One region of the Exiguobacterium sp. s166 genome, then DNA from elsewhere that is predicted to be linked to it. Evidence: a T-box and tRNA genes for the amino acid it is inferred to sense, from the RefSeq annotation. Region 1 holds a T-box; the other holds one or more tRNA genes.

What was found. A T-box is a leader RNA that pairs with one kind of tRNA and senses whether it is charged. The one in region 1 lies ahead of leuS (leucine--tRNA ligase), so its partner is inferred to be a tRNA-Leu.
Region 2: it has a tRNA-Leu gene. The T-box ahead of leuS (leucine--tRNA ligase) is inferred to sense a tRNA for this amino acid. The anticodon was not compared.

The regions. Positions count from the first base shown of each region.
Region 1 is NZ_JACSMU010000001.1:526,177-530,638, reverse strand. It holds gene KNP93_RS02640 (peptidoglycan bridge formation glycyltransferase FemA/FemB family protein) at 73-1,104, shown strand; gene KNP93_RS02635 (HAD family hydrolase) at 1,167-1,811, shown strand; T-box leader at 1,851-2,072, shown strand; gene leuS (leucine--tRNA ligase) at 2,120-4,462, shown strand, end outside.
Region 2 is NZ_JACSMU010000003.1:38,590-43,051, reverse strand. It holds gene KNP93_RS07980 (amino acid ABC transporter ATP-binding protein) at 1-482, opposite strand, end outside; gene KNP93_RS07975 (amino acid ABC transporter permease) at 479-1,123, opposite strand; gene KNP93_RS07970 (transporter substrate-binding domain-containing protein) at 1,160-1,879, opposite strand; tRNA gene KNP93_RS07965 (tRNA-Leu) at 2,115-2,198, opposite strand; gene KNP93_RS07960 (alpha/beta hydrolase) at 2,261-3,205, opposite strand; gene KNP93_RS07955 (hypothetical protein) at 3,228-3,569, opposite strand; gene KNP93_RS07950 (S66 family peptidase) at 3,590-4,462, opposite strand, start outside.

The sequences.
Region 1 (4,462 bases):
GGAAAATATTAATTGATTAACCAAATTAAAGAAAAAATATGTTTGACGTGTCGTGTGCCGGAGGTGTAAAAGATGAGGCAATGTATTTTCGTTGAAGATCAGCTGACTTGGACATCACTTGTCGAAAATAAATCACTTGATATTTTTTATAGCTATGAATACGTCCGTTTAAATGCACGGGCCGATGAAACGGCGGGACTGGTTTATTTTCAAGGTGCGTCAGGCGAACTATTTTATCCTTTTTTGAAGAGGCGTATTTTCGACACCGAGTATTTTGATATGATTACACCTTATGGTTATGGAGGTCCGGAAGTTGTTGGTGAACTGACGTTGGAAGAACTGGCAGATGCCAAGCGTTCTTTTCGGCAATGGGCCATGCGTCACAAAATTGTCTCGGAGCTGATTCGGTTTAATCCATTGACGGAAAATCAAAAACGGATAGCGGATTGGACGAAAACGGAATTCATCCGCCACACGACGAGCATCGATCTTCGGCCAACCGTGGAAGAAATCATGCAAACGTTTCATAAGAAAAACCGGAGTATGATCCGGAAGTCATTGGCGTCAGAGCTGACAGTCCGTCGGGGATCAAAAGAAGATTTGCCAACTTTTATCCGTCTTTATTACCAAACGATGGACCGGAAAGATGCCTCTTCCCATTACTATTTTACACCTGAATACTTTGAACAACTGTTTCAGCCGACACAGCTGTGTGAACCGTTATTGTTGATTGCCGAGTGGAGAGGGGAAGCCGTCGGTGGTTATTTCGTATTGCTTGGACAAGAGTATGCACACGGACATTTGATTGGATGTCAACGGGATGAACATAAACTGTTTCCGAATCAGCGACTGGAATATGAGGCGATCTTACATTCCAAGACGGCAGGGATGGTCGAACAACATTTAGGCGGCGGATATAAGGAACGGGACAGTCTGTTTGAAAGCAAGTGCCGTTACACAGGATACCGGATGTTTGAATACCACCAAGGAAAAACGATTCTTCTGCCTCATGTCTATGAAAAATTGTGCCAACGCTATGGAAGTGATCAAGACGTAGACTATTTCCCGGAATACCGCTACCAAGAGACGGTTTTAGCGACATGAATCCACCTGATCGTCTGCGGATGATCAGGTTTTTTGGTAGGCTGATAGCAGGAGGGGAAAAAATGAAAAAAACAGGTCTGATTTTTGATATGGATGGTGTCATTCTCGACAGTGAAATTCAATATTTTAAAGTCCACCAACACATGTTTAAGACGTTATCTATCCCGCTCGATCATACGCAGTATGCGACATTCATGGGGAAAACAGGAGACGAGATGTGGGAAGAACTGATTACACAACATGAGTTACCTCACTCTACGGAAGCATTACTGGCACTCGAACATGAATTATTCCAGCAACACGCGAAGCCGGAAGCATGCGGCCTAAAAGACGGAGTCAAAGAATTGATGGAACTGGCCCGCATGGAAGGATACCGGATTGCGATTGCTTCTTCCAGTTCACTTGAAAAAATCACACGCGTCATCACGCATTATGGATTGACGGTCGATGCGTACACGAGCGGATTTGAAGTCCCGCGGTCGAAGCCGGATCCGGCGATTTTCCGCTTGGCGGCGCAACGGATTGATCAAGCACCGGAGGCTTGTATCGTGATTGAAGATGCAGCGAACGGGATGATCGGGGCGAAGGAAGCAGGAATGGAAGTCATCGCCTTGCTGGATGAACGGATGCCGGCACAAATCCTGCATCACGCGGACCACGTCGTCTCGTCGCATGCGGCAATCGGAGAAATTTTACGGAACCGTTGACGATAAGGGAAGATTCAGCTTACACTAACACATAGATAGTCCATTGCGACGAACTGAAGTAGTAAGGGAGTCATTCCGTTTAGAGAGCTGGTGATCGGTGCAAACCAGTCGGAATCGTCCGTGAACTCGTCAGGGAGCATGATTCGTGAAATCAAGTAGCGAACTCCGGTCCTTCACACCGTTATCCGTGAATCAAGTGGTCTGCTTCAGCAGACAACGTGGGTGGTACCGCGGGAGACAAACCGGTCTTTCGTCCCTATTCCTAGGGGCGGAGACCGGTTTTTTGTATATTCAGAGGAGGAATAGAGATGCCGTACAATCATCGTGAAATCGAACCGAAATGGCAAGCGCGCTGGGAACAGGACAATGCGTTCGTCACAACAGAAGATCCGGAAAAAGAAGGTTTTTATGCGTTAGACATGTTTCCTTATCCATCGGGAGCAGGACTCCATGTCGGACACCCAGAAGGATACACGGCAACGGATATCCTCGCACGGATGAAACGGATGCAGGGGTACAACGTCCTTCATCCGATGGGATGGGATGCGTTTGGACTTCCAGCGGAACAGTATGCCCTTGATACAGGGAATGATCCGCGGGAGTTTACAGCGCAAAACATCGAGACGTTCAAACGTCAGTTAAAAGATTTAGGATTCTCATATGATTGGGATCGTGAAATCAATACGACGGATCCAAATTATTACAAATGGACACAGTGGATCTTTACGAAATTGTATGAACAAGGACTTGCTTTCGTTGACGAAGTCGCGGTTAACTGGTGTCCGGCGCTTGGAACAGTCCTTGCGAACGAGGAAGTCATCGACGGACTGTCGGAGCGTGGCAATCATCCCGTCGTCCGTGTTCCGATGCGGCAGTGGGTCTTAAAAATCACAGAGTATGCGGACCGTTTACTCGAAGATTTAGATGAACTCGACTGGCCAGAATCGGTGAAAGAAATGCAACGGAACTGGATCGGAAAATCGGAAGGGGCAGAAATCGACTTTACGATTGACGGTCATAAAAAACAAGTGACGGTCTTTACGACACGTCCGGATACAGTTTTCGGGGCAACTTACCTTGTTCTTGCACCGGAGCATCCGTTCGTCGCGGACATCACGACAGCCGATCATGAAGAAGCTGTTAAAACGTATATCGCATCTGTTCAGACGAAATCAGACTTGGAGCGGACAGATCTTGCGAAAGAAAAAACAGGCGTCTTCACGGGAGCTTTTGCCGTCAATCCGATTTCCGGAGAACGTCTGCCGATCTGGATCGCCGATTATGTCCTCGCGACATATGGGACAGGCGCCATCATGGCCGTACCGGCACATGACGAGCGAGATCATGAATTTGCGAAACAGTTTGACCTGCCAATCATCGAAGTCGTAACAGGCGGTAACGTCGACGAAGCAGCGTACACGGGTGAAGGAGAGCACGTCAATTCACAGATGCTCGACGGACTATCAAAACAAGAAGCGATTGAGACAATCATCGCTGAACTTGAGACGAATCAAGTCGGACGCAAAAAAATCACTTTCCGGTTGCGTGACTGGTTATTCAGCCGTCAACGGTACTGGGGTGAGCCGATTCCGGTCGTCCACATGGAAGACGGAACGATGAAGACGCTCGATAAATCAGAACTTCCGCTTGAATTGCCGATGATTCCGGAAATCAAGCCGTCGGGAACGGGTGAATCTCCACTCGCTCTTGCTGAAGACTGGCTCGATTACACGGATCCGGTCACAGGACTTAAAGGGCGTCGTGAGACGAATACGATGCCACAATGGGGCGGCAGCTGCTGGTATTACCTTCGCTTCATCGATCCGCACAATGAAGAAGCGATTGCCGATCCGGAAAAATTAAAATACTGGCTCCCGGTTGATATTTACATCGGAGGGGCTGAACATGCCGTACTTCATTTACTCTACGCCCGCTTCTGGCACAAAGTCTTGTATGATATCGGTGTCGTACCGACGAAAGAACCATTCCAAAAGTTATATAACCAAGGGATGATTCTCGGAGAAAACAACGAAAAAATGTCGAAATCACGCGGAAACGTCATCAATCCGGATGAAATCGTCAAATCGCACGGTGCGGATACGCTCCGTTTATATGAGATGTTCATGGGACCACTGGATGCTTCAGTTTCCTGGTCGGAGAACGGTCTAGACGGAGCACGTCGTTTCCTTGACCGCGTCTGGCGTCTGTTTGAACGGACAGCGGACATTCAAGACGTGACGACAGTCGATGCGGACTTTGAACGTGTCTACCACCAGACGGTTAAGAAAGTAACGGAAGATTTCACGAATATTCAGTTCAACACCGGCATTTCGCAGTTGATGGTCTTCGTCAACGAAGCAAACAAACAACCGGTCTTGCCACGCCATTTCCTTCGTGGATTCATTCAATTATTGACTCCGGTTGCTCCGCACTTAGGGGAAGAGTTATGGGAACAACTTGGCTTTGACGACACCTTGACATATGCGGTATGGCCGACATTCGATGAAACGAAACTCGTCAGCGATACAATGGAATTCGTCATTCAAGTCAACGGCAAAGTCCGTTCGAAGCTCGTCATCAGCATCGACGCAACGAAAGAAGAAATTGAAGCTCTTGCGTTTGCAGATGAAAAAACACAAGAGTGGATTGGT
Region 2 (4,462 bases), on a different contig from region 1:
AACATGATTTTCGGATTCATGGCCAGAGCACGGGCAATGGCGACCCGTTGTTTTTGACCACCGGACAGTTCACCCGGATAATTATCCGCTTTTTCCCGTAATCCCACTTTATCCAGCAATTCGAAAGCCCGCTGTTTCGCTTGAGTTTTATCCGTTTTCCGAACCTTCATCGGTGCAAGCGTCACGTTCTCGAGCACCGTCTTATGCGGAAACAAGTTGAAGTGTTGAAACACCATCCCTACTTCTTCCCGTACTTTATTGATATCGACTTTCGGATCCGTAATGTCGTGTGTATCGACAATCACGGTCCCTCCTGTAATATCCTCCAGCCGGTTTAAACAGCGGAGAAACGTACTTTTTCCGGATCCTGAAGGTCCGATGACACAAACGACTTCTTTTTCTTGAATCTCAACCGAAATATCCTTTAACACTTCGTTTGAACCAAATGACTTTTTTAATTGTTTTACTTCAATGATACTCATCGCAGTGTAAACCTCCGTTCCAAGAATTTCCCTAACAATGAAAGGAGATAGATGACGACGAAGTACATCAGACCGACAACTGTCCAAACGATGAACGGTTCAAATGTCGTCGCCTGTTGCACTTGTCCCTGTTGCGTCAAATCCGCGATCCCGATGATCGATAGTAACGACGTATCTTTTAGACTGATGATCGATTGGTTCGTAATCGTCGGCAACATCCGGCGGAAGGCTTGCGGTAAAACAATTTGCGTCATCGTTTGACGTCCTGTCATCCCGAGTGATCGTGAGGCCTCGGTTTGACCTTTATCAATCGATTGAATCCCTGCCCGGATGATTTCAGCAAAGTAGGCTCCGGCATTAATCGCAACTGTCAGGATTCCGGCATACATCCGGTCCATGGACAACCACTCGAGCGAGTTGAGTCCAAAATAGATAAAGAACAATTGGACGATAAAGGGGGTTCCCCGAATAACATCGATGTAGACGATGGCGATACCGTTTAAAATCTTAAGTGGTGATAAACGCATCAATGCGACGATCAAGCCGATTAAAAATCCGACGATGACCGCGATGATAAAGATATAAAGGGTGATCTGTAACCCTTCCAAGAAAAACGGAAACGCCGTTTTTGCGACTTCCATCAGTGACTCAACTCCCTTGTCATTCGTTCAAATAGCTTATTTCAAATACGTATCGACGATTTTGTCGTACTCGCCGCTTTCTTTCAGGTTAGCCAGTCCTTTATTGATTTTTTTCAACAACTCTTCGTTTTCACCTTTTAAGACAGCGATTCCGTAGTTATCCCCGTTCAAACGGTCTCCGACGAGTTTCAGACCAAGATTTTGTTGTTTGTTGGCATACGAGATGACCGGATAATCTTCAATCAATGCTGCAGCATTTCCGTTTTTGACTTCTTGGAACATGGCTGGACTGTCATTGAATTGTGTGACTGTGATACCGAGTTTATCTGCATTGTCCGTCGCATATTTTGCACCTGTCGTTCCTTTTTTGACCGCGACTTTCTGTCCTTTTAAATCATCGACCGACTTGATTTTATTGTTGTCATCTTTGACGACTAAAATCAATCCGGCTTTAAAGTACGGATCGGAGAACGTGACGACTTTTTTCCGCTCCGGCGTGATACTCATACCGGCAATTGCAACATCCAACTGGTTCGCTTGAAGAGCCGGAATGATTCCGCTGAAGTCCATTGCTTCAAACTTGATTTTAAACCCTTGATCCTTTGCAATGGCTTTGATGAGATCGATATCGATCCCCTTGTACGTGTCCCCGTCTTTATATTCGAACGGTGGATACGTGACATCGATTCCGACTTTATACGTCTTGTCTTTCGACACCTCGTCCTGTGATCCGATACTGCATGCACTCAATACCATTAAACAGCTGAGCAGTAAAAATAAAACCGATAAATGCTTTTTCATGTTGTTACTCCTCTCTTGAAGACAAATGCCTTCTCCCTTGTAATTTCCTTAAAATCTTTTCCTTAACACATATTTTATCAGAAAAATTCAAATTTTACGAACAAACTTGTTAAGGACATGAATCAAAAATTTTTATAAAAAAAATAGAAGCCCACTTCTTACGAAGAGTACTCCTATTTTCACTTAAAAATGCCGCCGAGAGGACTTGAACCTCCACGGTGTTGCCACCACTAGATTCTGAGTCTAGCGCGTCTACCAGTTCCGCCACGACGACTTCTATTTATGTTATTAGAATACTAAATAGTGTTTTTGATGTCAACGATTTCACGCATTTTTTTACACGCGTTCCATTGGTTCGCCTAAAATCCGACGGACAAATGTTTCGACGACCGCATCATAAGTGTCCGGATCTTCAAAGTAAGCCATCGCGTGGGCAGCATTCGGAATGACTACCAATTCTTTTTCTGTCGGACAGGCTTGATACAATTCATAGACCATCGAGGTTGGAACAAACGTATCCGCTCCACCGTGTAAAAACAGAATTGGCACCGTCGCCCGCTTCACTTGTTTAAGTGCAGACGCTTCACTGAAAAAATAACCTGCTTTCATTTTCGTCAAAATGCTTGTCATCGTCAAAAATGGAAAATGGGGCAGACGGTACATCCGTTTCATTTGATAGGCAAGGACGGCATTGACCGACGTGTAGGCACAATCGGAGATAATTCCTTTGATTTGCGGCGGCAAAACTTCACCACTTGTCATCAGAACGGTCGCTCCCCCCATTGAGACACCATGTAAGAAAATCGCACTTTCTTGTCCAAGACGGGCCACCAGGTACTCGGTCCACCGAAGACAATCTTCACGGTCATGCCAACCAAATCCGATATAGTTCCCGTCACTTTTTCCGTGTCCTCGGTTGTCCGGCATCATGACATGGAAACCGGCTTGATGATACAGATACGCAAATCCGGCTAAGTCTGTTCCGACTCCACCGTATCCGTGAACTAAAATGACGACCCGATTCGATGGAACAAGCGGCGGTAAGTAATGCCCGCGTAAGGTTAATCCATCATGCGCCTTTACTTCAATCAGCTCCAGCGGCTGTTCTTTGATCCACGTTTGACCCGGTTGCATCAGACGAACCATCTCGTCACTCAAATCACGGTTGTTGGATAAAAAGGGTTTCGGATTGGTCGCAATCGCCATTTCATAAAAGTAATAACTCGCCGCGAGCATCCCTGAACCGATTACACCTAAGCCGATTTTTGTTCGTGTTCGCATTGCTTCCACTCCTCATCTGCTCTTATAAATCAATTTGTAATTGTGCCGAAGACTCGGCATCTTCTTCTTGTAAAATTTGTTGCCGCAGACGATGTTCGTGTTGTGCCTTTCGGTAAGCAAATTCCTGAACTAATTCTTGTCCTGTGAAACCTTCGTCGACGATGTCCGACAGCAAATCCGTTTCCGTCGTGACGATTTCCTGTGGATTGCGGATAATCAACACTTGACCGACCTGCGCCAACATCAGTTCATCTTTTAACTGTAATGCATCATAAAATGGTTCAGGTAAGGTCATCCGACGTGTTTCCGGATTGATGTGTATCCGTTTATACGCTGCTAACGATTGAAACTTCCGACTCGCCATATCTGTCCTCCTCTTCTAGATCACTGAAACGTCATGTCTAATCTAGAATCTTTTCCTTGAATCGTGATGGTTGCCGATGCTCCGTTGACGAGTGTCATTTGCGGCGGTTGATGTCCGATGTCGAGATCGTAAAACACCGGGATATTCAACAGTCTTTTAAACGTTTCATAGACATCTAGGATCGTATAATCTTCGATCGTCCGACCACCTGCCGTTCGTCCGAACACGATTCCAGATGTCCGCTCGAACCAACCCGCGAGATACATCTGCATCAGTGAACGGTGAACGTCAGTAGCGCTCGCTTCCGACACTTCGAAATACCAAAGAATCGGTTCTTCGTTAATCTGGTTTTCCTGAAATGCTGCTACGTCTCCATACGGCGTTCCGATGAGATGACGAATCGTCTCAAGACACCCGCCAAGCAACCGCCCGGATACCTGTTTTTGTGTCGGATCCAGCGTTTTCCACTCTGTCGTTGCATCAAGATGATACATATAACGTTCTGGTCGTTCTGAATGGTTCCATTTGGTTTGATACAGATCAGACGTCCACTGAGTGACGGTCCCTCCGGCAGGCGTCGCCAGCACTCGCCGCCAGGCTGTCGTCGTTTCATCCCATTCTTCGCTGCGCATGTCTACAAAATTCGGTCCATGTGCTGTCGCGATGCCTGTCTTGACTGTGATGGCAAACAGGAGCGTACTGATATCCGAGTACCCAAGCAACCATTTTACCGGGATTCGTTCGAAATCCAAAAACGGTAATACATCAATCGCCCGTTCTCCTCCAAAAGGTGGAAGGATTGCATCGATTTCCGGATTTTTCAGCATCTCATTCAGTTCATCCGCTCGTGTTTGAGCCGGAGCGCTTTCCGCCTGATGTTGCGTCCAAACCGT